3 regions of the Paraburkholderia sp. EG304 genome follow, and region 3 is predicted to be linked to each of the others. Evidence: predicted binding sites of a transcription regulator. Region 3 holds the regulator's gene; each other region holds the start of a gene.
What was found. Region 3 encodes HrcA, which represses chaperone genes, less so after heat shock. Its sites were predicted from a motif close to TTAGCACTCNNNNNNNNNGAGTGCTAA; they were not measured.
Positions count from the first base shown of each region.

Region 1: the regulator HrcA is predicted to act here: its motif matches at 3,074-3,100, upstream of rpoH (RNA polymerase sigma factor RpoH).
Region 2: the regulator HrcA is predicted to act here: its motif matches at 4,288-4,314, upstream of groES (co-chaperone GroES).

Region 1 covers NZ_JBKGUA010000002.1:223,882-231,628, forward strand. Annotated here, with positions in the region: gene ybiB (DNA-binding protein YbiB) at 1-264, shown strand, start outside; partial or broken gene ACLFKU_RS03640 (2-isopropylmalate synthase) at 642-1,628, shown strand; gene ACLFKU_RS03645 (nuclear transport factor 2 family protein) at 1,820-2,203, opposite strand; partial or broken gene ACLFKU_RS03650 (acyloxyacyl hydrolase) at 2,245-2,807, opposite strand; gene rpoH (RNA polymerase sigma factor RpoH) at 3,162-4,097, shown strand; gene cydP (cytochrome oxidase putative small subunit CydP) at 4,514-4,774, shown strand; gene ACLFKU_RS03665 (cytochrome ubiquinol oxidase subunit I) at 4,764-6,356, shown strand; gene cydB (cytochrome d ubiquinol oxidase subunit II) at 6,391-7,527, shown strand; gene cydX (cytochrome bd-I oxidase subunit CydX) at 7,565-7,681, shown strand.
Region 2 covers NZ_JBKGUA010000030.1:47,655-55,401, reverse strand. Annotated here, with positions in the region: gene ACLFKU_RS28685 (rubredoxin) at 1-112, opposite strand, end outside; gene ACLFKU_RS28680 (hydroxymethylpyrimidine/phosphomethylpyrimidine kinase) at 411-1,274, shown strand; gene cysC (adenylyl-sulfate kinase) at 1,389-2,027, shown strand; gene groL (chaperonin GroEL) at 2,232-3,872, opposite strand; gene groES (co-chaperone GroES) at 3,926-4,216, opposite strand; gene ACLFKU_RS28660 (hypothetical protein) at 4,633-5,022, opposite strand; gene ACLFKU_RS28655 (hypothetical protein) at 5,342-5,959, shown strand; gene ACLFKU_RS28650 (hypothetical protein) at 6,306-7,523, opposite strand; gene ACLFKU_RS28645 (hypothetical protein) at 7,525-7,747, shown strand, end outside.
Region 3 covers NZ_JBKGUA010000002.1:43,599-51,345, forward strand. Annotated here, with positions in the region: gene grpE (nucleotide exchange factor GrpE) at 49-636, opposite strand; gene ACLFKU_RS02845 (hypothetical protein) at 1,001-1,162, shown strand; gene ACLFKU_RS02850 (RNA-binding S4 domain-containing protein) at 1,134-1,541, opposite strand; gene hemH (ferrochelatase) at 1,550-2,620, opposite strand; gene hrcA (heat-inducible transcriptional repressor HrcA) at 2,799-3,818, opposite strand; gene ACLFKU_RS02865 (NAD kinase) at 4,029-4,943, shown strand; gene recN (DNA repair protein RecN) at 4,999-6,666, shown strand; gene glnE (bifunctional [glutamate--ammonia ligase]-adenylyl-L-tyrosine phosphorylase/[glutamate--ammonia-ligase] adenylyltransferase) at 6,779-7,747, opposite strand, start outside.

The sequences.
Region 1 (7,747 bases), 180 kb from region 3:
CTCGCGCGCGGCACCGAAGGCGAGGCGGTGGCAGATACGCGCCGCCAGGTGCAGGTCGACTGGCTGCATGACGGCATCTGCGAGACGCGGCTGCCGCACGAGCGCTCGTCGCCCGATGCGCCCGAAGTCGAGCTGCCCGAAGCGCGCGACGCCGCGACCACGGCCGCCTGGATCGACGCCGTGCTGCGCGGCGAAGCACCGGCGCCTGGCGCGATCGAACGTCAGGTCGAGCTGATCGTCGATATCGCGAAGACGGCGGCCTGACGGTCGCGGGTTGACAGGCCAGCACACGCCGTCATACATTTGGCCCCATGCGTCCCCTTCCGAACACCCTCCGAATTATCTCCGGCCGCCTAGCGCGGCCCCTATCGCTACGCCTGGCGTAAGTCACGCGTAGCGCCGCGCGCTGGCAGCTCCGGTTGCCGTCGGCGGTCCTCCCGGTAGTTCCCGCAGTTTCGCTTCACCCCGTCGTAGTTCTCCACAACCTTGTCGTCGTTTGTATTCGTCCGTTTACCGCGCGGACGAAGCGAGAGGATCAAATGCACGTTGCCTCGGGCATCCGCATCGTGCATGCGTGACAGTCGGCCAACCGCTCGACGTCCCAACCTCCGCCGACGACACCACGAATGAGGCACTTCACCATGTTGCGCAATCCCGCTGAAAAGTACCGCCCTTTTCCCGCCGTGCGCCTGACCGGTCGCAAGTGGCCGAGTCGCACGATCGACGCCGCGCCCGTCTGGATGAGCACCGACCTGCGCGACGGCAACCAGGCGCTGATCGAACCGATGAACGCCGCGCAGAAGCTCGAGTACTTCGAGATGCTGGTCGCCATCGGTTTCAAGGAAATCGAAGTGGGTTTTCCGTCGGCGTCGCAGACCGATTTCGACTTCGTGCGCAAGCTGATCGACGAGCGGCGCATTCCCGACGACGTCACGATCGAGGTCTTCGTGCCGTCGCGCGCGGAGCTGATCGCACGCACGTTCGATGCGCTCGACGGCGCTCCGCGCGCGATCGTGCATCTGTATAACGCGATCTGCCCGTCGTTCCGGCGCATCGTGTTTCAGCAATCGAAGGACGAGATCAAGGCGCTCGCAGTCGAAGGCACGCGCGTCATCAAGGAACATGCGCAGGCGCGGCCGGGCACACACTGGATCTTCCAGTACTCGCCCGAGACCTTCAACACGACCGAGCTGCCATTCGCGCGCGAGGTATGCGACGCGGTCGCGCAAATGTGGCGGCCGACGCGCCATCACAAGATGGTCGTCAACCTGCCGGCGAGCGTCGAAGCGGCCACGCCGAACGTATTCGCCGACCAGATCGAATGGATGCACCGCAACCTCGGCTACCGCGACAGCATTGTGCTGTCGGTGCATCCGCACAACGATCGCGGCACCGCGGTGGCCGCGGCGCAGCTCGCGCTGCTGGCGGGCGCGGATCGCATCGAAGGCTGTCTGTTCGGCAATGGCGAACGCACCGGCAACGTCGATCTCGTCACGCTCGCGATGAATCTCGACACGATGGGTATCGACAGCGGTCTGGATTTCTCGGATCTCGCGACGATCCGGCGTGTGGCGGAGCACTGCACGGGGCTTCCCGTGGCCGCGCGGCATCCATATGCGGGAGAAGTGGCGATGCGCGGCACACGCGAGCCGCGCGACGCAGATGCCGAGCGCGATGAATACGGCGCAAACAGCCGCGATAAAGCTGAGGATTGCGTAATCGCGTAAATCCGACTTGAGCTTGCGGCGGAGGAGTGCGCACCCCGCATTCCGCCGCCAGGATGGGCGCGCTCACGAGGCGCGCCCGCGCGATGAGAATCTCACTCCAGCGCGCAACGCGTCGCCTGCCATGCAATCAGCCGCCACTGGCCGTCTTCGTGCGTGTGGATCGCGGTATAAGCAATCGGGAACAGCAGCGCGCCGTTGTTCGCTTCCATCTCGATCAGCGCGCGGCCCGTGACCACGTAGGTTTCGCGCCCGGCCGGCAAAACTTCCTGCGACTGCACTTCGATTTGCCGATAACGACGGCGCCCCGCGGTGATCCCGTCGATGAACTGTCGCTTCGTCTCGCGTTTGCCGTTCGTATGGACGTAGCTCACGTTGTCCGCGAGCAGCGTGTCGAGCGACTGCCCGTCGCCGTCGACCATCGCGCGAAATCGCTCTCGCTCGAGCCCGCGAATCGCTTCGATCATCTTTGCCGCCATTGCAGAGCCCCTCGAACACCGCGAGCCACAAGGGGCCACGGTCAGAAGTGATATTGCAAATATAGCTGGCTGAAATTTATACCAGGATTCGGCTCTTTGATACCGCCATTGGAAACATGCTGGAAGCGGTAGCCGGCGGCATACTGCTGATGAGCGCCGAACTGCAGCCCAACGCCCGCCATCTCGGTGAACTGGAACGCGGTGCCCAACGTGAAGTCGGAAGAAATGCGCGGACTGGTCAGCAATCCGACACCGGCACCACCTCGATGAATGGCCGCACTGAACCCGACGACTTGACGAAGCGGATCACCGGCATCACGCCGATCTCGCCGATGTTGTCGTGAACGTTTCCTTCATTGGTGTGCCACCACGCGACGTGCGCCTCGCCGATCAGCGCGAAATGCCAGTCGCCGATCTGCCACCAGGTGAGGTTCGGGTCCCAGACCGCGCCGAGATCGAGCCTCTTGACGAGACGATCACCGACGCCGGCGGCCACTTGCACGCCGAACCGGTCAGCCTGGGACGCGCCCGCCGCACCCAGCAGCAGAACGGCCAACGCACTTTTTAGAGTAAGTCTACGGACCACAAGATTCTTCTTGTTCATTCGGCCCCCATACTGATGACTATTAAGCGAGCGCCCCCTTTATTCCAAGCATGGATTCCGGGGCAAGTATGTTCCAGTTAATGCGCCCGAACAGCAATTATTCTCCCTGAAACCGGACGACGTCAGTCGATCATGAGTCTGCAGCCGCCTCGAACGGTAATTTGTACAGGCTCAACACACAGCGCAAATAGAGCGTATGATGGCTATCAGAAGTCAAGATCCAATAGGATTTTCGGGAACTTGGATACCCCTGCGACCTCTAAGTATTAGCACTCGGCAGATCTGAGTGCTAACATCCATCGCTGGAGTCGTTTACTGAGTACGCTATTGTCTGATTCCAAAGGAGCTTCACACGTGAGCCATGCAATGACCCTTCCGAGTACTTTGAGCCCGTCGTCGGCTAAGGCCGCTCCGGCAGGTGCACTGGCGCTCTCGCATTCCTCGCTGCTGTCCGGTCAACTGGGCAACATCGACGCCTACATTCAGGCGGTCAACCGGATTCCAATGCTGACGCCGGCGGAAGAACGCCAGTTCGCCACCGAATTGCGCGAACACGACAATCTGGAGGCCGCACGCCGCCTCGTGCTGTCGCACCTGCGACTCGTCGTGTCGATCGCGCGTAACTACCTGGGTTACGGGTTGCCGCACGCCGACCTGATCCAGGAAGGCAACATCGGCCTGATGAAAGCGGTCAAGCGCTTCGATCCCGAGCAAAACGTACGCCTCGTGTCGTACGCGATGCACTGGATCAAGGCAGAGATCCACGAATACATCCTGCGCAACTGGCGCATGGTGAAGGTCGCCACGACCAAGGCGCAGCGCAAGCTGTTCTTCAACCTGCGCAGCCACAAGCAGGGCCTCGGCGCGTTCACGCCGGACGAGATCGAAGGTCTCGCGAAGGAACTGAACGTGAAGCGCGAAGAGGTCGCGGAGATGGAAACGCGTCTGTCGGGCGGCGATATCGCGCTCGAAGGTCAGGTCGAAGACGGTGAAGAGTCGTACGCGCCGATCGCCTACCTGGCCGACTCGCATAGCGAGCCGACCGCCGTGCTGGCTTCGCGTCAGCGCGACCGGCTGCAAAGCGACGGCATCGCAAGCGCGCTCGACGCGCTCGATCCGCGCAGCCGCCGCATCATCGAAGCGCGCTGGCTGAAGGTGGCCGACGACGGCTCGGGCGGCTCCACGCTGCACGAGCTGGCCGACGAGTTCGGCGTGTCGGCCGAGCGTATCCGGCAGATCGAAGCCAGCGCGATGAAGAAGATGCGCGGCGCGCTGACCGAATACGCGTAAATGCGTCGAAGCCATGCGCGCGTCGAATGTGTCCTGCCCAAGAGATCGGTAAAAGCGACGCACGGCAGCCGGTCGCGTACTATTTAGCGGCCATCGCGCTCGAGCCCCGCCCTCGCAAGACGGCGGGGCTTTTTCATTCCTTTCGCCCATTCGTGCGCCCCCCGGCCGGCGCGCATTCGCGTCGGCCTATCCCCAAGCCGGCCTGACGAGGCCGGTAAGCCTTTCTTGACGTATCGCAAGTCCGGTAGCAATACTGCACAGACGCGGCAAGTTTCGCGACCTGATGCCGCATGGCTAACTCTAAGCGCGCGAGGTTCCCCCTCCTACAATCGGCATGCATTCGCCAGACTGCCTGACGGCAAGGGCGGTCTGGATCCGGCCGGACTCTCCGGCGTGAAGTCGTCTTTCGACCGATCATGACCCTAGCCCTCAATCGCAGCAGCACTGTCCGGTCGCGCTTGTGCGGCGGGTTCACCAGGTGGGTGCGCGGTCCCACGCTGGCGCGCGATATTGCCATCATCCTCGCCATCAAGTTCGCTCTACTGCTGGCGCTCAAGTTCACATTCTTCAGTCATCCGCAGGCGGAGCACATGATGCTGCCGCCTCAGCAGGTCACGCAGGCGCTGCTGTCGGTGCCCGCCCCGCATCCGTCCGGAGGTGATCAACATGCCCGTTAGCGAAGTCGTAGAACTGTCGCGGCTCCAGTTCGCCATCACGGCGCTTTATCACTTTCTGTTCGTGCCGCTCACGCTCGGCCTCGCCTGGTTGCTCGTCATCATGGAGTCGGTCTACGTGATGACCGGCAAGCAGATCTACAAGGACATGACGCAGTTCTGGGGCAAGCTGTTCGGCATCAACTTTGCAATGGGCGTCGCGACCGGCCTCACGCTCGAGTTTCAGTTCGGCACCAACTGGGCCTATTACTCCCATTACGTCGGCGACATTTTCGGCGTGCCGCTCGCCGTCGAAGGACTGATGGCGTTCTTCCTCGAATCGACGTTCGTCGGTCTGTTCTTCTTCGGCTGGAACAGATTGTCGAAAGTGCAGCATCTGATCGTCACGTTCTGTGTCGCGCTCGGATCGAACCTGTCGGCGCTGTGGATTCTGGTTGCCAACGGCTGGATGAACAATCCGGTCGGCGCGAAGTTCAACTACCAGACGATGCGCATGGAGCTCGACAGCATCGGCGCGGTGATTTTCAACCCGGTCGCACAGGTGAAGTTCGTGCACACGGTGTCGGCCGGTTACGTGACCGCGGCGATGTTCGTCCTCGGTGTGTCGTCGTGGTATCTGTTGAAGCGCCGCGACACCGAATTCGCGCTGCGCTCGTTCGCGATCGCCGCCGGTTTCGGCCTCGCGTCGGCGCTGTGCGTGATCGTGCTCGGCGACGAATCCGGCTATCGCACAGGTGAAGTGCAGCAGGTCAAGCTCGCCGCGATCGAGTCCGAATGGGAGACCGCGCCCGCGCCCGCGCCGTTCACGGTATTCGGTATTCCCAACCAAAAGGAGCAGCGCACCGACTACGCGATCCGCGTGCCGTACGCGCTCGGCATCATCGCGACGCGCTCGCTGAGCGAACCCGTGGTCGGCCTGCGCGACCTGATCGCCGAAAACGAGGGGCGCATCAAGAACGGCATGCTCGCCTTCTCGGCGCTGCAGAAGTTGAAAGGCGGCGACTCGAGCGACGAAGCGCACGCCGCGTTCGACAAGTACAAGGACGATCTCGGATACGGCCTGCTGCTCAAGCGCTTCACGCCGAACGTCACTGATGCGACGCCAGAGCAGATCGCGGCCGCGGCAAAGAGCACGATTCCGCCAGTGTTGCCGCTGTTTTTCTCGTTCCGCATGATGGTCGGCCTGGGCCTGCTGTTCCTCGCGACCTTCGTGCTCGCGTTCTGGTTCTGCGCGCAGCGCACGCTGCTGCTCGAAAAGCGTCGCTGGTTCCTGCGCTGGGCGGTCATCGCGATTCCGCTGCCGTGGCTTGCCGCCGAACTCGGCTGGATCGTCGCGGAAATGGGCCGCCAGCCGTGGAGCATCGCGGGCATTCTGCCGACCAACCTGGCCGCATCGACGCTGACGCCGCGCGATCTGTATCTGAGCATCGCCGGCTTCGTGCTGTTCTACACGGGGCTGTTCGTCATCGAGATCATGCTGATGTTCAAGTACGCACGGCTCGGCCCTTCGTCGCTGCATACGGGCCGCTATCACCACGAGATCGAGCAGCAGGTGTCGCAGCCGCTGTCGAACACGGCCGCGTGACGCGCCGCCACACCGCCTCAGAGGAATAAGCCATATGGACTACGCAGCCCTCAAACTGATCTGGTGGGTATTGATCGGTGTACTGCTGATCGGCTTCGCGCTCACCGACGGCTTCGACATGGGCGCGGCGATCCTGCTGCCGTTCATCGCCAAAACGGACTCCGAGCGCCGCATCGTCGTGAACACGGTCGGCGCGACGTGGGAAGGCAACCAGGTCTGGTTCGTGACCGCAGGCGGCGCGATGTTCGCGGCGTGGCCGCTCGCCTATGCGGCATCGTTCTCGGGCTTCTACTTCGCGATGCTGCTGGTGCTGTTCGCGCTGTTCTTCCGCCCGGTCGGCTTCGACTATCGCGGCAAGCGCGAGGATCCGCGCTGGCGCAACGCGTGGGACTGGGGCCTCTTCATCGGTGGCTTCGTGCCGGCGCTGGTGTTCGGCATCGCGTTCGGCAATCTGCTGCAAGGCGTGCCGTTCTCGTTCGACACCGATCTGCGCGTCACCTATCACGGCAGCTTCTTCGGCCTGCTCAATCCGTTCGCGCTGCTGACGGGTCTCGTCAGCGTGTCGATGCTGGCCGCGCACGGCGCGGCGTTCGTCAAGTGGAAGACCGATGGCGAGGTTCACGAGCGCGCGTCGAAGGCGCTGCGGCTCGCGGCGCTGTGCACGCTGGTGCTGTTTCTCGTCGCGGGCGCGCTCGTCGCGACGATGATCGGCGGCTATCAGATCGTCGACATGCCGCCGCTCGACGCGGTCTCCAATCCGTTGATGAAGACCGTGATCGGCGCGCCGGGTTTGTGGCTGAACAACTACGCGCTCTATCCGTGGACGGCGATCGCGCCGCTCGCGGGTCTCGTCGGCGGGGTGCTCGCGGTGCTGCTCGCGCGCTCGCGCTTCGAGGCGACGGCGTTTCTGTCGACGTCGCTGATGGTCGTTGGCGTGATCCTGACCGCGGGCTTCGCGATGTTCCCATTCATCATGCCTTCATCACTCGACGGCCGCAGCAGCCTGACCATGTGGGATTCGACGTCGAGCCAGATGACGCTCGAGATCATGCTGTTCGCGGTGATCCTGTTCCTGCCGATCATCCTGCTCTATACCGGCTGGGTGTATCGCGTGATGCGCGGCAAGGTGACCGCCGCGGCGATCAAGGAAAACCACCATTCGATGTATTGAGCGGCACCATGCTCCAACAGGAAAACAGGAGTTCGTGATGTGGTATTTCAGCTGGATTCTCGGCGTTGGCGTCGCACTGGCGTTCGGTGTCGTCAATGTGATGTGGCTCGAATCGCGCGAGTTGGCGCGCTCGGCAAAACAGGTGACTCGCTAGGCGGCACGCTTTGGTCGTAAACGCGAAAGCGGCACCTTGGGAAAAGGTGCCGCTTTCTTATCTCAA
Region 2 (7,747 bases), on a different contig from region 3:
TGATGGGCACGTCTTCCCAGCGCGTGCCCGGCGCAATGCCTTCGTCGGGCAAGCCGGCCTCTTCGTCGTAAATCCAGCCGCAAATCAGGCACATCCAGCTTTGATATTCCATTCTTTTGTCGCGTCGTTGAGTCCGTGGAAACGGGAGCCATGATGGTACCGTGTTGCCGCCCCCATGCCTAGCAATCGAAAACGCGCAATCGTAGCGTGGACCGGCCTTCGGCGGGGCGCCCACGCGCCGTGCCGGCGCCGCTTGCGGCGTCTTGCCACGCGTTGGGCGGGTGCCAGCGGCACCGTAGAGTGGGCCCTCGGGCAAGCTGCGCGAAAAAACGCCCTGTCAACGGTTTAGGCCGCATAATTGAGCCACTTGCGCACTGTGCGCCGAAATCCTGCTTTCCTCATCCATTTTCATGCCCAGCGACACGCCTCCGATCGTCCTCACCTTCGGCCTCTCCGATCCCACTGGCGGCTCCGGCCTGCAGGCGGACCTGATGACACTTGCCAGCATGGGCTGCCACGGCGTCTCCGTGCTCACGGGCTACACCGTGCGCGACTCGGCGAGCTGCGATGAAGTGACCGGCCTCGACCCGGACATCGTCGCGACGCAGGCGCGCATGCTGCTCGAGGACATGCCGATCGCCGCCTTCAAGGTCGGCGCGTGCACGCGCGCCGAAGTGGTCAGCGCGATCGCGGAAGTGGTGGCCGACTACGACGATGTCCCGCTGATCCTCGCCCCGGACTTCACGCTCGACGACGAACACGTGCTCGCCGCCGACGAACTGCGCGAAGCCATCGCCGATCTGCTCGCACCGCAAACCACACTGCTGGTCGCCGACGCGTCGACGCTGCTCGCGCTTGCGCAGCCCGACGGCGACGCCGAGGCGCCGAGCCTCGACGCCGCGATCTCGCACCTGCTGTCGCAGGGCTGCGAATACATTCTGTCGACGGAAACCGGCACGCACCGGCTCGTCAACACGCTCTTCAGCGAGGACGGCCAGTTGCGTCAGGACATGTGGGACCGCGCGCCCCATCGGCTGACAGGCCTGACCGATACGCTCGGCGCAGCGATCGCCGCGCTGCTCGCCAACGGCCAGGAGCCCGCGGAAGCGGTGCGCGAAAGCCAGGAGTATCTGTACCAGGCGGTGCGCAATGCGTTCCGACCCGGCATGGGGGCGTACATGCCCGACCGGTTCTTCTGGGCACGCAGCAGCGACGACGACGAAACCCCGCCCGCGCAAGGCAAGGGAGCAGCGCCCGGGGAAGCGCGGCACTGACCTGGTCATTCATCGGTAATCGATCGCGGATTCCACGGAACGCCTGCACAACGCTGGCACGTCGCGACAAGGCTGGCACTGCGAGTGAGCCAGAGGAGTCAGGAGAACTTTTACATGAAAGAGCCGCCCAGCTTCGTGCAACGCTTCCCCGGCAAGATCGCGGCGCAGGACCGCCTGCGCATATTCGATCAGACGCCCGCCACGATCTGGCTGACCGGCCTGTCCGGCGCCGGTAAATCGACACTGGCGTTCGCGCTCGAGGAGCGGCTGATCGCGCTCGGTCATGCCTGCTATGTGCTCGACGGCGACAACATCCGCCAAGGTCTGGCGAGCGATCTGGGCTTCGAGCGCGACGACCGGCGCGAGAACATCCGCCGCGTCGCGCACGTCGCCCAGTTGATGAACGACGCGGGTTTGATCGTGATCACCGCGCTGATTTCACCGCTACGCGAAGACCGCGCAATGGCGCGCGAGATCATCGGAGCAGACAAGTTCGTCGAAACCCACGTCTCCGCCTCGCTCGCCACCTGCGCGAGCCGCGATCCCAAAGGTCTTTACGCGAAGGCGAGGTCAGGCGAGATCAGCTCGTTCACCGGCGTATCGGCGCCCTATGAAGCACCGATCGATCCCGACCTGCACGTCGACACCGGAGCGCTGAGCCCCGCGCAAAGCGTCGCGCAGATCTTCCACTACCTGCGCGAAAAGTGTCTCGGAAGATCGGCTCAGCGTACGGCTCACGCCGCGGGCGCCTGATCCGAACTCAGGGCGTCCGGAAGCGCTCGCCGGCCGCCACATCAACCCCGACGCCCAAACGAAAAAACCCGCCTGAGCGGGTTTTTTCGTTTGGGGAAACGCCTCGCGGCGCACTCCCCCTCATGGACTTCCAACCGGGCCTCGTCCGTGATCCAGACGCGCGGCAATTCAACCACGCGACCGGACCACGAGGCCCGAGCGGAATTACATGTCCATGCCCATGCCGCCCATGCCGCCGGGCATGCCGCCAGGCATCGGAGCATCTTCCTTCGGCAGTTCGCAGACAGCTGCGTCGGTCGTCAGCAGCAGGCCAGCAACCGAAGCTGCGTTTTGCAGCGCCGTACGCGTCACCTTCGTCGGGTCCACGACACCTGCGTCCACCAGGTCGACGTACTCGCCCGTCGCTGCGTTGTAGCCGTAGTTGCCGTTGCCAGCAGCAACCGCTGCCACGACGACGCTCGCTTCTTCGCCACCGTTGGTGACGATCTGGCGCAGCGGCTCTTCCATTGCGCGCAGAACGATCTTGATACCTGCGTCCTGATCGGCGTTAGCGCCCTTCAGGCCAGCGATCGCCGTACGTGCACGGATCAGCGCGACGCCGCCACCAGCGACGATGCCTTCTTCCACAGCTGCGCGCGTTGCGTGCAGTGCGTCTTCGACACGTGCCTTCTTTTCCTTCATTTCGACTTCGGTCGCAGCACCGACCTTGATCACTGCAACGCCGCCTGCCAGCTTGGCAACGCGTTCTTGCAGCTTTTCCCGGTCGTAGTCCGAGGTCGCTTCTTCGATCTGCTTGCGCACTTGCTTGACGCGAGCTTCGATGTTCGCTGCTTCGCCAGCGCCGTCGATGATCGTGGTGTTTTCCTTGCCCACTTCGATACGCTTCGCCTGACCCAGTTCAGCCAGCGTTGCCTTCTCGAGCGTGAGGCCGGTTTCTTCAGCGATGACCTGACCGCCGGTCAGGATCGCGATGTCTTCCAGCATCGCCTTACGACGATCGCCGAAGCCCGGTGCCTTGACAGCAACGGTCTTCAGGATGCCGCGGATGTTGTTGACCACCAGCGTTGCGAGCGCTTCGCCTTCGACGTCTTCAGCGATGATCAGCAGCGGACGGCCAGCCTTCGCGACTTGTTCCAGAACCGGCAGCAGATCACGAATGTTCGACACCTTCTTGTCGTGCAGCAGCACGAACGGGTTGTCGAGCACGGCAACTTGCTTGTCCGGGTTGTTGATGAAGTACGGCGACAGGTAGCCGCGGTCGAATTGCATACCTTCGACGACGTCAAGTTCGTCTTGCAGCGACTTGCCGTCTTCGACGGTGATCACGCCTTCCTTGCCGACCTTGTCCATTGCTTCAGCGATGCGCTCGCCGATCGACGAATCGCTGTTCGCCGAGATCGCGCCAACCTGGGCGATTTCCTTGTTGGTCGTGCACGGCTTGCTGATCTTGCGCAGTTCTTCGATTGCGGCTGCAACAGCCTTGTCGATGCCGCGCTTCAGGTCCATCGGGTTCATGCCCGATGCGACGTACTTCATGCCTTCGCGGACGATCGATTGCGCGAGAACCGTAGCGGTCGTCGTGCCGTCGCCTGCGTTGTCGCTGGTCTTGGAAGCGACTTCCTTGACCATTTGCGCGCCCATGTTCTGGAGCTTGTCTTTCAGTTCGATCTCTTTTGCGACCGACACACCGTCCTTGGTGACCGTCGGGCCGCCGAAGCTGCGCTCGAGGACCACGTTGCGGCCCTTCGGACCCAGCGTGACCTTCACGGCGTTGGCGAGAATGTTCACGCCTTCGACCATCTTGGCACGGGCGGAATCACCGAATACGACGTCTTTAGCTGCCATCTTCTAACTCCTTGAATACTTTGGATATAACCGGGGAAGTAGCGACGTTGCGCTTACTTCTGCACCACGGCCATGATGTCTTCTTCGCGCATCACAAGCAGTTCGTTGCCGTCGACCTTGACGGTCTGGCCTGCGTACTTGCCGAACAGGACGCGGTCGCCGACCTTCACGTCGAGGGCGATCGCTGCGCCCTTGTCGTCGCGCTTGCCCGGGCCGACTGCGAGGATTTCACCTTGATCCGGCTTTTCCGCTGCGGCTTCGGGGATCACGATGCCCGACGCGGTCTTGGTTTCCTGATCCAGACGCTTGACGATCACGCGATCATGCAAAGGACGAAGGTTCATACATACTCCTCTCTGATTGAGACTGAAGAACGCTGAGAAAACCCGGCTGGACGAGCCAACCGGAGATGTTGTTAGCACTCTCGTGCAGCGAGTGCTAATTATATGGACGGGTAGTGACAAATTCAAGAAGTGCGGAGCAGCGACACCGCGGGCGGGGTTTTGCCCGACCGGCGGGGTGCGGGCGCATCGGCGCGGTCATGCGCGTGAGCTGCGAACCCGAGCAAAAACAAATACTTGCAGCGAGGTTCACGGCCTGTCGCCGCACCGAGAAGGGGCGGTATCGCAGACAAACAACAACCGCGCACCGTACTCCATCCCGTCGGATCTCCTATTTCCAGGGAAAACCCCCGTCCGGTCGAGCATAAGGTCGCAAGGCCCGTACGGCCCGCGACACCGACCGGCTCATCCGGTTCGACTCACTTCTGCGCAGGCGGGCGCAACGCATTACCTGCCATCCACTTGAGCCGTTCGCAATTGACCTTGATGCGCGCTGCGAATTCCTTCGGATCTCGCTCGCGCAGTGCGTTCATCCGGCTATTGGTGTCGTCGGCGCGATGCCAGCCCGCGTCCCAGCGCTGATCGAAATCGGTCGCTCCGGTCAGCACCTTTCGGAGCCGCTCCTTATAGGCGCCGATCCGCTCGGGCGACGCGCCGCAAAACGCCTGCGCGAAATTCGCCCGCTCGCCCGCCGTCTCCGCGCTCATGTTGGCGTCGCTCGCGCCGCTCGCGAGCGGCGCCGCGAGCGACAGCATCGACCAACAAAGCGCAGCGCAAAGCGGTCGATAGCGATACGATAGGTTCTTCATCTTCGACTCCTGACGATCCTTCGTGGCGACCAGGGATTGTCCCGATCTGCAACGCCGCCTTGCCGATTGTGTCCTGATTGCACTGCACGATGGCGTTTTCGCGCGCTATTCGATGCATCGCGCGGCCAAGCCGCGGTGCTACGCTCGTTAAAGCGGCATTCGCGACGTGCCCTTCCGGGGAGCCGTGGCACGAGCACCGCAACGCCACGGCCTATCGGCAGGCCGCGACAGAAACACGAGCGCCAGGCATCAACAACAAGCTCGAAACGACACGAAATCAAACACAAAAAGGCGAGACATCGCTGCGGGAGTGACTGCGATGGCATTTAAAACATATACCGTACTGACGCTATTGGTGACGAGCACAGCCGCGTTCGCGTGGCGGCCAGTCACCTATCCGATCCGAAGTCAGAGCCCTTACGAGCGCAGCATCGATAACGCGATGTGCTACGCCGAGGCGAACCGCGTGACCGGGGTCAACATGGCCCACGAGTCGCAGATTCCGCCGCGTCAGCCGCCGGCGGCCAAAGGTGCGTCGACCGGCGTACCGTCGAAACCCCCGCTTCCCCCCAGTTCCTTCTCGGCCACGCCGCTGCCGTGGAACGCGAGCGCGCCCGAAGCCGCGAGCGCGCCGCTCGCCGGCGCGCAAGCGCCTGGCGGCGCAGCGTCGGCGAAGCCCGTGAACGAAGCCGCGGCCGGCGCCAGCGCGCCTGGCGCGCCGGCCACCGCGGCGGCGAATGCACCGCCGAACGCATCGGCGGCGGCACCGGGCGCAACGGCGGCACCCGGCGCATCGGACGGAGCGGCCGCTTCGACGCAGGCCAACGCGGCGTCGAACGTGAAGCTGCCGCCGCTGCCCGCGCCCGAGCCTCCGATGACCCGCTATTGGGCCGCCTACGGCGCGTGCATGCAGGCGCGCGGTTACGTCGTCCAGTAGTTCGGCCGACGCCGCCTGCGAGCGTCGTCGCATTCATTCTTTTTGATGGCGCCGGCCTTCGGCGCCAGTGGAGCGACACGGCCATGCCGCGCGACTCGACTTCCGACCAGCCGTTTTTCCATCACTGCGCATACTGCGGCGTGCCGCTGCCGGGCCGTTTTTCGCCGTGTCCCGCATGCCATGCGCTACCGATCGATTCGTTCGATACCGACGACAAGCCCGGCGAGCGCGCCGCGCGATCCCGGGCGCTGAGCACATCGCGCGCGCAACTCGACCCGCTGCCAGCGGCCGCGAGCTTGCCCGCGGACCGTGCGTCGCGACGCTCTGCGCAAACGAAGATGAGCCCCTACGAACTGCTCGACGAGGCCACGTTCGAGCCGGGCGGGCGTCGACGGCGGCACCCGCTCGCGCTAACCGCGGCCGCGCTCGCGACGCTCGGCGCGGTGTATATCGGCTTCGCTCTTCTCGACGACGATGCGAACGTCGACACGCCGGTGACGGTCTTCGGCACGGTGCACCCGGACAACCCTAGGCAAGTCCCTGCGCAGGACGTTGCGCAGAATGCGGCGCCGCAGGTTGCCGCGGCGCCGACGCCCGTGGCGCCGCAGCCCGCGTCGATGGTCGCGCAAGCGCCGCGTCCTGTTGTCGTCGCGCGGCAGCAACCGGCGAACGTGCGGGCGCCTGTCGCGTCATCGGCGCCACAGGTCGTGGCGACCGCGCCTGCCGTGGCGCCCTCGGCATCGTCCGTCGTTTCGAACGGGCCTACCGTAGTGCGCTCGTCAACGCCAGTCGTGGCGGCGGCGCCGAACGTGGCGCCATCCTCGTCGCCCATCGTTGCGACGGCGCCGACCGTCGCAGCAACCTCACCGCCCCTCACGGCGACCGCGCCAACCATGACGCGGTCGTCCCCGACCGTTGTGGCGACCACGCCGACCGCCGCGCCATCCTCACCGCCCGCCGTGACGACCGCGCCGACCGTGACGCGATCGACGCCGACCGTCGTGGCGACCACGCCGACCGTCGCGCCATCCTCAACGCCCGCCGTGACGACCGCGCCTACCGTGACGAGATCGTCGCCGACTGTTGTGGCGACCACGCCGACCGTCGCGCCATCCTCAACGCCCGCCGTGGCGACCGCGCCTATCGTGACGCGATCGGCGCCGACCGTCGTGGCGACCGAGCAGACAGCAGCGCGCTCGGCACCGCCCGTCGTCGCGTCCGCGCCTACCGTGAGGCGCTCGGCACCGCCCGTCGTCGCGTCCGTGCCCACCGTGACGCGTTCGTCACCGCCCGTGGTGGCGACCGCGCCCACCGTCGCGGCTTCCTCATCACCCACCGTAGCGCGCTCATCACCACCCGTAGTCGCGACCGCACCCGTCCCAGCGCGACCGTCAACGCCAGTCGTTGCGACCACGCCGCCCGTCGTGCCATCGTCTCCGCTCGTCGTCACGACCGCACCCACCGCAGCACCAACGCCGAAATCGAGCGCGGCCGTCGCCGCGCCCACGCCGCGCGGTACGGCGGTCGCGTCGATCAACACCAACCCCAGCAGCAACACCGACACGATGGCCGCCCCGCTCACGCTAGCCGACAAACAGCGCGCCGATGCAGAGCGCAATCTGATCGCCGCGCGCGGCTACCTGCAACGAGGCAATCTGTCGGCGACCAAAGTGCGCATCGCGGCGGCCATCACCGCGCAGCCCAATAATCGCGACGCGCGCCGCATGCGCGCCCAGGTGAGCACGCTAGAGCAGCAGCGCGACGCGTTGCTGAGTCTCGCGCGCGGTT
Region 3 (7,747 bases):
ACGAGGCAGACGCCGCCGGCGCTGACGCCGAGATGCCCGTCGACGTGCTTACTTCGGCGCCGCGACGGTCACGAGCGCGGGACGCAGCACCCGATCCGCGATCACGAAGCCCTTTTGCAGCACCGCGACGACGGTGTTCGGCTCCTGGTCGGCCGGCACCATCGAAATGGCTTGATGGCGATGCGGGTCGAACTTCTCGCCGACCGGATTGATGGCCACGACGCGGCCCTTCTCCAGCGCGCCGCTCAACTGGCGCAGCGTGAGTTCGACGCCTTCGCGGACCTTCTGCAGGTCGTCGGACGAATGGGCGACGGCCGCCTCGAGACTGTCGACCACCGGCAGCAGATGCTCGGCGAAGTTCTCGATCGCAAACTTGTGCGCCTTGGCGACGTCTTCCTGAGCGCGACGGCGCACGTTTTCGGTTTCGGCCTTCGCGCGCAGGAAGTCTTCCTGCAACTCGGCGATCTTCGCCTGAGCGTCGGCCAGCGCCTGCTCGGCGGCTGCCTGGGCGGATTCAGTGGTGGCGCCGGTGTTCTGCTGTTGAGTAGCGGCCTCAGCCGTCTCGGCGGCCTGGCGCGCGGCTTCGTCGGCGGGCGTGGGATTCTGGCTCGTCGGGTTCTCTTGCGTGTTTTCCATGTCGCTGAAAGTCGTTAAAAAGTAAAAGCAAAGGCGGAAAAAGCCGTTCCGACACCGTACGATTCGTGCTTTGCAAAATCGCGGCACGTGTCTTCGCGCCGATCCGCCAGACCGGACCCCAGATGGGGTCTGAAATAGCCGTTTCAAGCGGCTCCGAGGTTTTTTCGCACCACCGTCGTGCAGGCGAAATGCGCCGTAACAAGCATTCACGTGGCGCAATCAGATAGGGATTGAGTGCAGCCCGCAACTGACCTATTCTCCAGTCATGGAGCGGCAACGCACGTTAACCCTTAATTTGACGTAAGCCTTACCGACACCTGACAGTCGTTCCGATAGCCCGTTTCAGCCCATCGAGGGGAGTACCGTGAAACTGACCGTTGCAATCGGGGTGGTCGCACTGGTACTGATCGCGGGCACCACGACAATCTGCATGTCCGGCGCGGTCAACGACCACACCACCGAGTACGGTGGCGCACATGCCACGGTCGAGCAGTTTTTTAGTTCCCACCCGAAAATCTGTCGATAGTGCGCCGGTCGCGCTTGGTCGGTCGCCCGTGCAGCGCGGCGGCCGGCTCGTGATATACCTTGCGCCGTTCCTGCTCGACCTGCCGCTTCTCCTTGCTCTGCGAGGTTTCCGCGTAAAGCGTCTGCGCCACGCTCGCCGGGCCGCGTACGTCGCATACGCCCAGCACCTCGACCTGCCACACGTAGCGCTCGATCTCGATTTCGACCAGATCGCCGACACGCACGTCCTTGGCCGGCTTCACGGCCGCGCCGCCGATGCGCACCCGCCCCTTGTCGACCGCATCCGCGGCCAACGAACGCGTCTTGAAGAAGCGCGCGGCCCACAGCCATTTGTCGATGCGCAGTTTCGCGCCCGGTTCGGTTGAAATACGGTAGTTCATTTGCGTATTCAAGCTCCTGTCGTGTGCGGCACCGGCACCGCTTGCACCGGCCAGCCCTGCAGGTGTTGCGCGACAATTTCGCCGAGCGCGGCAACCCACGGCTGAGACGCGTTCAGACAGGCGATCCGGTGAAACTCCTTGCCACCCGCCTGTAGAAATTCGTCGCGCACTTCCATGCCGATTTCCTCGATCGTTTCGAGGCAGTCGGCGGTGAAACCCGGACAAAACACATCAGCACGCCGCACGCCTGCCGCGCCGAGTTCCTTCAACGTCGGCGCCGTATAGGGCTGCAGCCATTCGGCCTTGCCAAAGCGCGACTGGAACGTGATGCGGCATTCGACCGGCGTCAACTCGAGCGCCTGCATCAGCAGTGCGCCGGTCTGCTGGCATTGCTCGTGATACGGGTCGCCGAGGTCGAGCGTGCGCTTGGGTACGCCGTGGAAACTCAGCACGAGCTTGTCGCCCGCCGCGAAATCGGGGCGGCCGTGCAGATGCCAGTGGTGACGCACCTGCGCGGCAAGCGCCGCGATATACGCCGGGTGATCGGCGTACTGGCGAACCGTGCGGACTTCCGGCTGGTTACGCATGCGCTTGAGCGCGGAAAAGGCTTCGTCGAACGCGGTCGCGGTGGTCGACGCCGAATACTGCGGATACATCGGCATCAGCAGCACGCGCTCGGCGCCAGCGAGCTTCAGCTGGTTCAGCATTGCGGGAATGCCGGGCGTGCCGTAGCGCATCGCGTAGTCGACCAGCACCGTGTAGTCGTTGACTTGCAGCAGATGGCGCAAGCCCTCGACCTGCTTTTCGGTGTGCACGCGCAGCGGCGAGCCCTCGGGCATCCACACCGCCGCGTACTTCCTGGCGGAGCTGCGGCCGCGAAACGGCAGGATCAGCAGACGCAGAATCAGCTGCCACAGCAGCGCGGGAATTTCGACCACGCGAGGATCGGACAGGAACTGCGCGAGATAGCGGCGCACCGCGCGCGGCGTCGGCGCATCGGGCGTGCCGAGGTTGATCAGCAACACGGCGACGCGATGCGATGTGGCGTTCTGTGATGGCCGCTCGAGGTCGAAGCGCATAGGCAGCAGAAATCGCCGCGTCACGCGGCGAGTCGATTCAATGGAGATTCATTATAGCGGCGCGGGTTCGGCCGGGCGCCGCCGGACCCTGGCCATTCGGACGATTGGCAGACGCCGCCCGTTCGCGCATCATGGCCGGCACGGGCTGCGATGACGGCAGCGCCGCAAAGCGCGAGGACTACTGCTGGCTGAGCGTCATGGACAACAGCCGCGCGGTGATGTCCACGATCGGAATCACGCGGTTGTAGGCCATGCGGGTCGGTCCGATCACACCGAGCGTGCCGACGATCTTGCCGTTCACCTCGTACGGCGCGGTGACGACGCTCATTTCCTCGATCGGCACCAGCGTCGATTCGCCGCCAATGAATATTTGCACGCCCGCCGCATGACTCGACACATCGAGCAACTGAAGGAGGCTGGTCTTCTGGTCGAACACATCGAACAGCTTGCGCAGGCGCGCCATGTCCGACGAAAGATCCGCGACTTCGAGCAGATTGCGCTCGCCCGAGATCAGCACGGTCTCGCCGGTATCGGATTCGTCGGTGCTCGCGGTGACGGCCGCGTGCATCAGCGAAGTCATGTCGCCACGCAGCTCGTCGATTTCCTCGCGCAGGCGGCGGCGCACTTCGTCGAACGAGAGGCCCGCGAAGTGCGCGTTGATGTAATTGGAGGCTTCCACCAGCTGCGAAGGCGAAAAGTCGCGCTGGGTGGCGAGAATGCGGTTTTGCACGTCGCCTTCGGGCGTCACGATGATCAGCAGAATGCGCTTGTCGGACAGGCGCATGAATTCGATCTGCTTGAATACGTGGCTGCGGCGCGGTGTGAGCACCACGCCGGCGAACTGCGACAGGTTGGACAGCACGCTCGCCGCCGCGGCGACGATCTTCTGCGGCTCGCCCACCTGCAGCGTGGTTTTGACCGCGCGCATCACCGCTTCTTCGTCGGCGGCGGACTCGACCGTCAGCATCGTGTCCACGAACAGACGGTAGCCGCGTGGCGTCGGAATGCGCCCCGCCGACGTATGCGGACTGATCACGAGCCCCAGATCCTCGAGGTCCGACATCACGTTGCGGATCGTGGCCGGGCTCAGCTCGAGGCCCGAGTAACGTGACAGCGTGCGCGAGCCGACCGGCTGACCTTCGGCGATGTAGCGCTCGATCAGCGTTTTGAGGAGGGTTTGTGCGCGAGGATCTAGCATGACGAAAAATTTTAGCTCAATGGCATCGCAGCCGCGAGCGCCCGCGGCGCCCGCTCCCGGCAAATGCGCCGCCGTCGGCGAGCGCGCATGTCATCGGGTCTTCACCATTCTAACGATAATCGCGACATGCGCAGACGCCCCGCGTGCGCCGACCCGCTACCGGGTTGGCCTGCGGTTCTTTTCAGGCCCTACCTATGGTGTAATGCCGGCATGCAAGTGACCAGCCAGTTCAAGACCGTCGCGCTCGTCGGGCGCAGCAATACGCCAGGCATCGGCGAGCCGCTGACCGCGCTCGCCGCGTGCCTCGCCATGCTCGGCCTCGAAGTCGTGTTCGAAGCCGACACCGCCGCCGAAATCGGCGTAACCGACTACCCGGCGCTGCGTCCCGCTGAGATCGGCGCGCGCGCCGACGTTGCCGTGGTGCTCGGCGGCGACGGCACGATGCTCGGCATCGGCCGCCAGCTCGCGCCATATCGCACACCCTTGATCGGGATCAACCACGGGCGGCTCGGCTTCATCACCGACATCCCGATCTCCGACATGCTCGAGACCGTGCCGCAAATGCTGTCCGGCAATTTCGAGCGCGAGGAGCGCGTGCTGCTCGAAGCGCGCATCGTGCGCGACGGCACGCCGATCTACCACGCGCTCGCGTTCAACGACGTGGTGGTCAACCGTAGCGGTTTTTCGGGCATGGCGGAGCTGCGCGTGTCGGTCGACGGCCGCTTCATGTACAACCAGCGCTCGGACGGCCTGATCGTTGCAACGCCGACCGGCTCGACCGCGTACGCGCTGTCGTCGCAGGGGCCGATCCTGCACCCCCAATTGCAGGGCTTCGTGCTCGTGCCGATCGCGCCGCACGCGCTGTCGAACCGGCCGATCGTGCTGCCAGACGACTCGAAGGTCAGCATCCAGATCGTTTCCGGGCGCGAAGTGAACGTGAATTTCGACATGCAGTCGTTCACGTCGCTGGAGCTCGGCGACACGATCGAGGTGCGCCGTTCGCGTCATACGGTGCCGATGCTGCATCCGGTCGGCTACAGCTATTACGCGACGCTGCGCAAGAAGCTGCACTGGCACGAGTACCCGTCGCACGAAGAAGACCAGAGGCCGCAAGCGGCGCCTTGAAGCGCAAACGCCGCAGCGGCCGCCACCCGAATCCCACGCTCACCCGACGACCTCCATGCTTCGCCACCTCTCGATACGCGACTTCGTCATCGTCGCCGCGCTCGACCTCGAATTCGACAGCGGCTTTACCGTTTTCTCGGGCGAAACCGGCGCCGGCAAATCGATTCTGATCGACGCGCTCGCGCTCGCGCTAGGTGCGCGCGCCGATGCGAGCGTCGTGCGCACCGGCGAGAGCCGCGCCGACATCACCGCGGAGTTCGAAACGCACGCACAGGTCGATCAATGGCTCGATGCGCAGGCGCTCGGCGCGGCCGACGACGGCCAACACGGCGGCACGGTGATGCTACGGCGGGTGGTCGACGCGAACGGCCGCTCGCGCGCGTTCATCAACGGCACGGCGGCCACGCTCGCGCAGCTGCGCGAGGTCGGCGAAATGCTCGTCGATATTCACGGCCAGCACGCGCACCAGTTGCTGATGCGCCCGGACGCGCAGCGCGAGCTGTTCGACACGCACGCGGGCCTGTCCGACCTGGCCGCCGCCGTGACACGCGCGTGGCGCACGTGGCGCGACAAGGCGCAGGCGGTCGAGCACGCGCAAACGCGCGATCGCGAGCTGCAACTCGAACGCGAGCGACTCGCGTGGCAACTCGCCGAGCTCGACAAGCTCGCGCCGCAGCCGGGCGAATGGGAAGAGGTCAACACCGAGCATCGGCGGCTGTCGCATTCCGCGAATCTGATCGACGGCGTGCAGGGTGCGCTCGGCGCGCTGTCCGAATCGGACGACGCGATGATCACGCATCTCGGCTCGATCGTGTCGAAGGTGCGCGACCTCGCGGAAATCGACCCGGCGCTGAACGACGTGCTCGCCGCGCTCGAACCCGCCGAAATCCAGTTGCAGGAAGCCGCGTATTCGCTGAGCCACTACGCGCAGAAGCTCGAGCTCGATCCCGAGCGGCTCGCGCAGGTTGAAAATCGCCTCGACGCGCTGCACTCGGCCGCGCGCAAATTCCGCCTGCAGCCCGAGACGCTGCCGGAAGAACACGAAGCGCGCCGCAAGCAATTGGCCGCGCTCGATGCCGCCGCGGACCTCGACGGCCTGCGCGCCGCCGAGGCGCAAGCGAAGGAAGTGTTCATCGGCGAGGCGAAGAAGCTGTCGAAGGCACGCGCGAAAGCAGGCAAGGCGCTCGGCGAGGCGGTCACGACCGGCATGCAGGAATTGTCGATGAAAGGCGGCAGCTTCGAAGTCGCGCTGGTGCCGTTGCCCGAAGGCGGCGCGCATGGGCTCGAGCAGATCGAGTTCCGCGTTGCCGGTCACGCCGGCGTGCCGCTGCGGCCGCTCGCGAAGGTCGCGTCGGGCGGCGAACTCGCGCGTATCAGTCTCGCGCTCGCAGTGATCGCGAGCGCGGCCAGCCCGACACCGACGCTGATCTTCGACGAAGTGGATACCGGCATCGGCGGCGGCGTGGCCGAAGTGGTCGGGCGGCTATTGCATCAGCTCGGCGAGGCGCGTCAGGTGTTGTGCGTGACCCATCTGCCGCAGGTCGCCGCGCGCGGCGATCATCACTTCCAGGTCGCAAAGATGAGCAACGGCACCGGCGGCACGCTCAGCAGCGTGACCTCGCTCGACAAGGCGAGCCGCATCGAGGAAGTCGCGCGCATGCTCGGCGGCCTCGAAATCACCGCGACCACGCGCAAGCACGCGAAGGAAATGCTGGCCGCCTGAGATTGCGCCGTGCGCAGCTCACCGCACACGGCGTGAGTCGGATTGGCCGGGACGTCACACCGATCCCGGCCGCGCATGATGCGCCAGCGCTACGCGAAATGCGTAAGCGCCATTACCCAAACACCCTTTTCCACAACGCCAGCACCGCCTCGCGCTCGGCTGCGACCAGCGCCGGATCGACCCGCGCCTTCTCCATACCATCGAGCCGCAGCGTGTGCTGCAGCTTGCGATAGCGCCGATAGGCAGCGCCGACCGTCTCCGCTTCCGCTTCGCTCATCAGCCCGAAACGCGACACTTTACGCAGCAGCGCGATGTTGCCGGTATTGCGGATCAGCTCGGGATCGCGCGCCGCATGCAGCAGCACCCAATACTGCACGGTGAACTCGATATCGACCATGCCGCCGCGGTCGTGCTTCAGGTCGAACAGCGCCGGCGTCTGGTTCGGGTGACCCGCTTCGACACGCGCGCGCATCTCGACGATTTCCTTCGCGAGCGGCGGCGCTTCGCGCGGCGTCGTCAGCACCTGTTCGCGGATCGCCTCGAATTTCGCGCCGATCTCCGGATCGCCCGCGCAGTAGCGTGCCCGCGTCAGCGCCTGATGCTCCCACACCCACGCGGTGTTCGCCGCGTCGCCCTCGCGAAGCTGGTAGCGGCGGAACGCGTCGAGATCGGTGACGAGCAGGCCCGATTCGCCGTTGGGCCGCAGCCGCAGATCGATGTCGAACAAGGTGCCGGCGCCGGTCGCGGTGGTCAGCCATGTGATCAGGCGCCGCGTGAAGGTGGCGTAGACGTCGGCCGCGGCATCGTCGGGATCGTCGTACAGGAAGATCAGGTCGAGGTCCGACGCGTAGCCGAGCTCCTTGCCGCCGAGCTTGCCGTAGGCGATCACCGCGAAGCGCGGCGTGTCGCGGTGGCGTTTGGCCAACTGATTCCACACGGCGTCGATCGTCACGTCCAGCACCGCGTCGGCGAGCTCGGACAGCCGGTCGCTGACGTGCTCGACAGACAGCTTGCCGGCAAGATCGATCAGCAGAATGCGGAACACCTCGGCCTGATGCGCGTGCCGCAGCAGATCCATCTG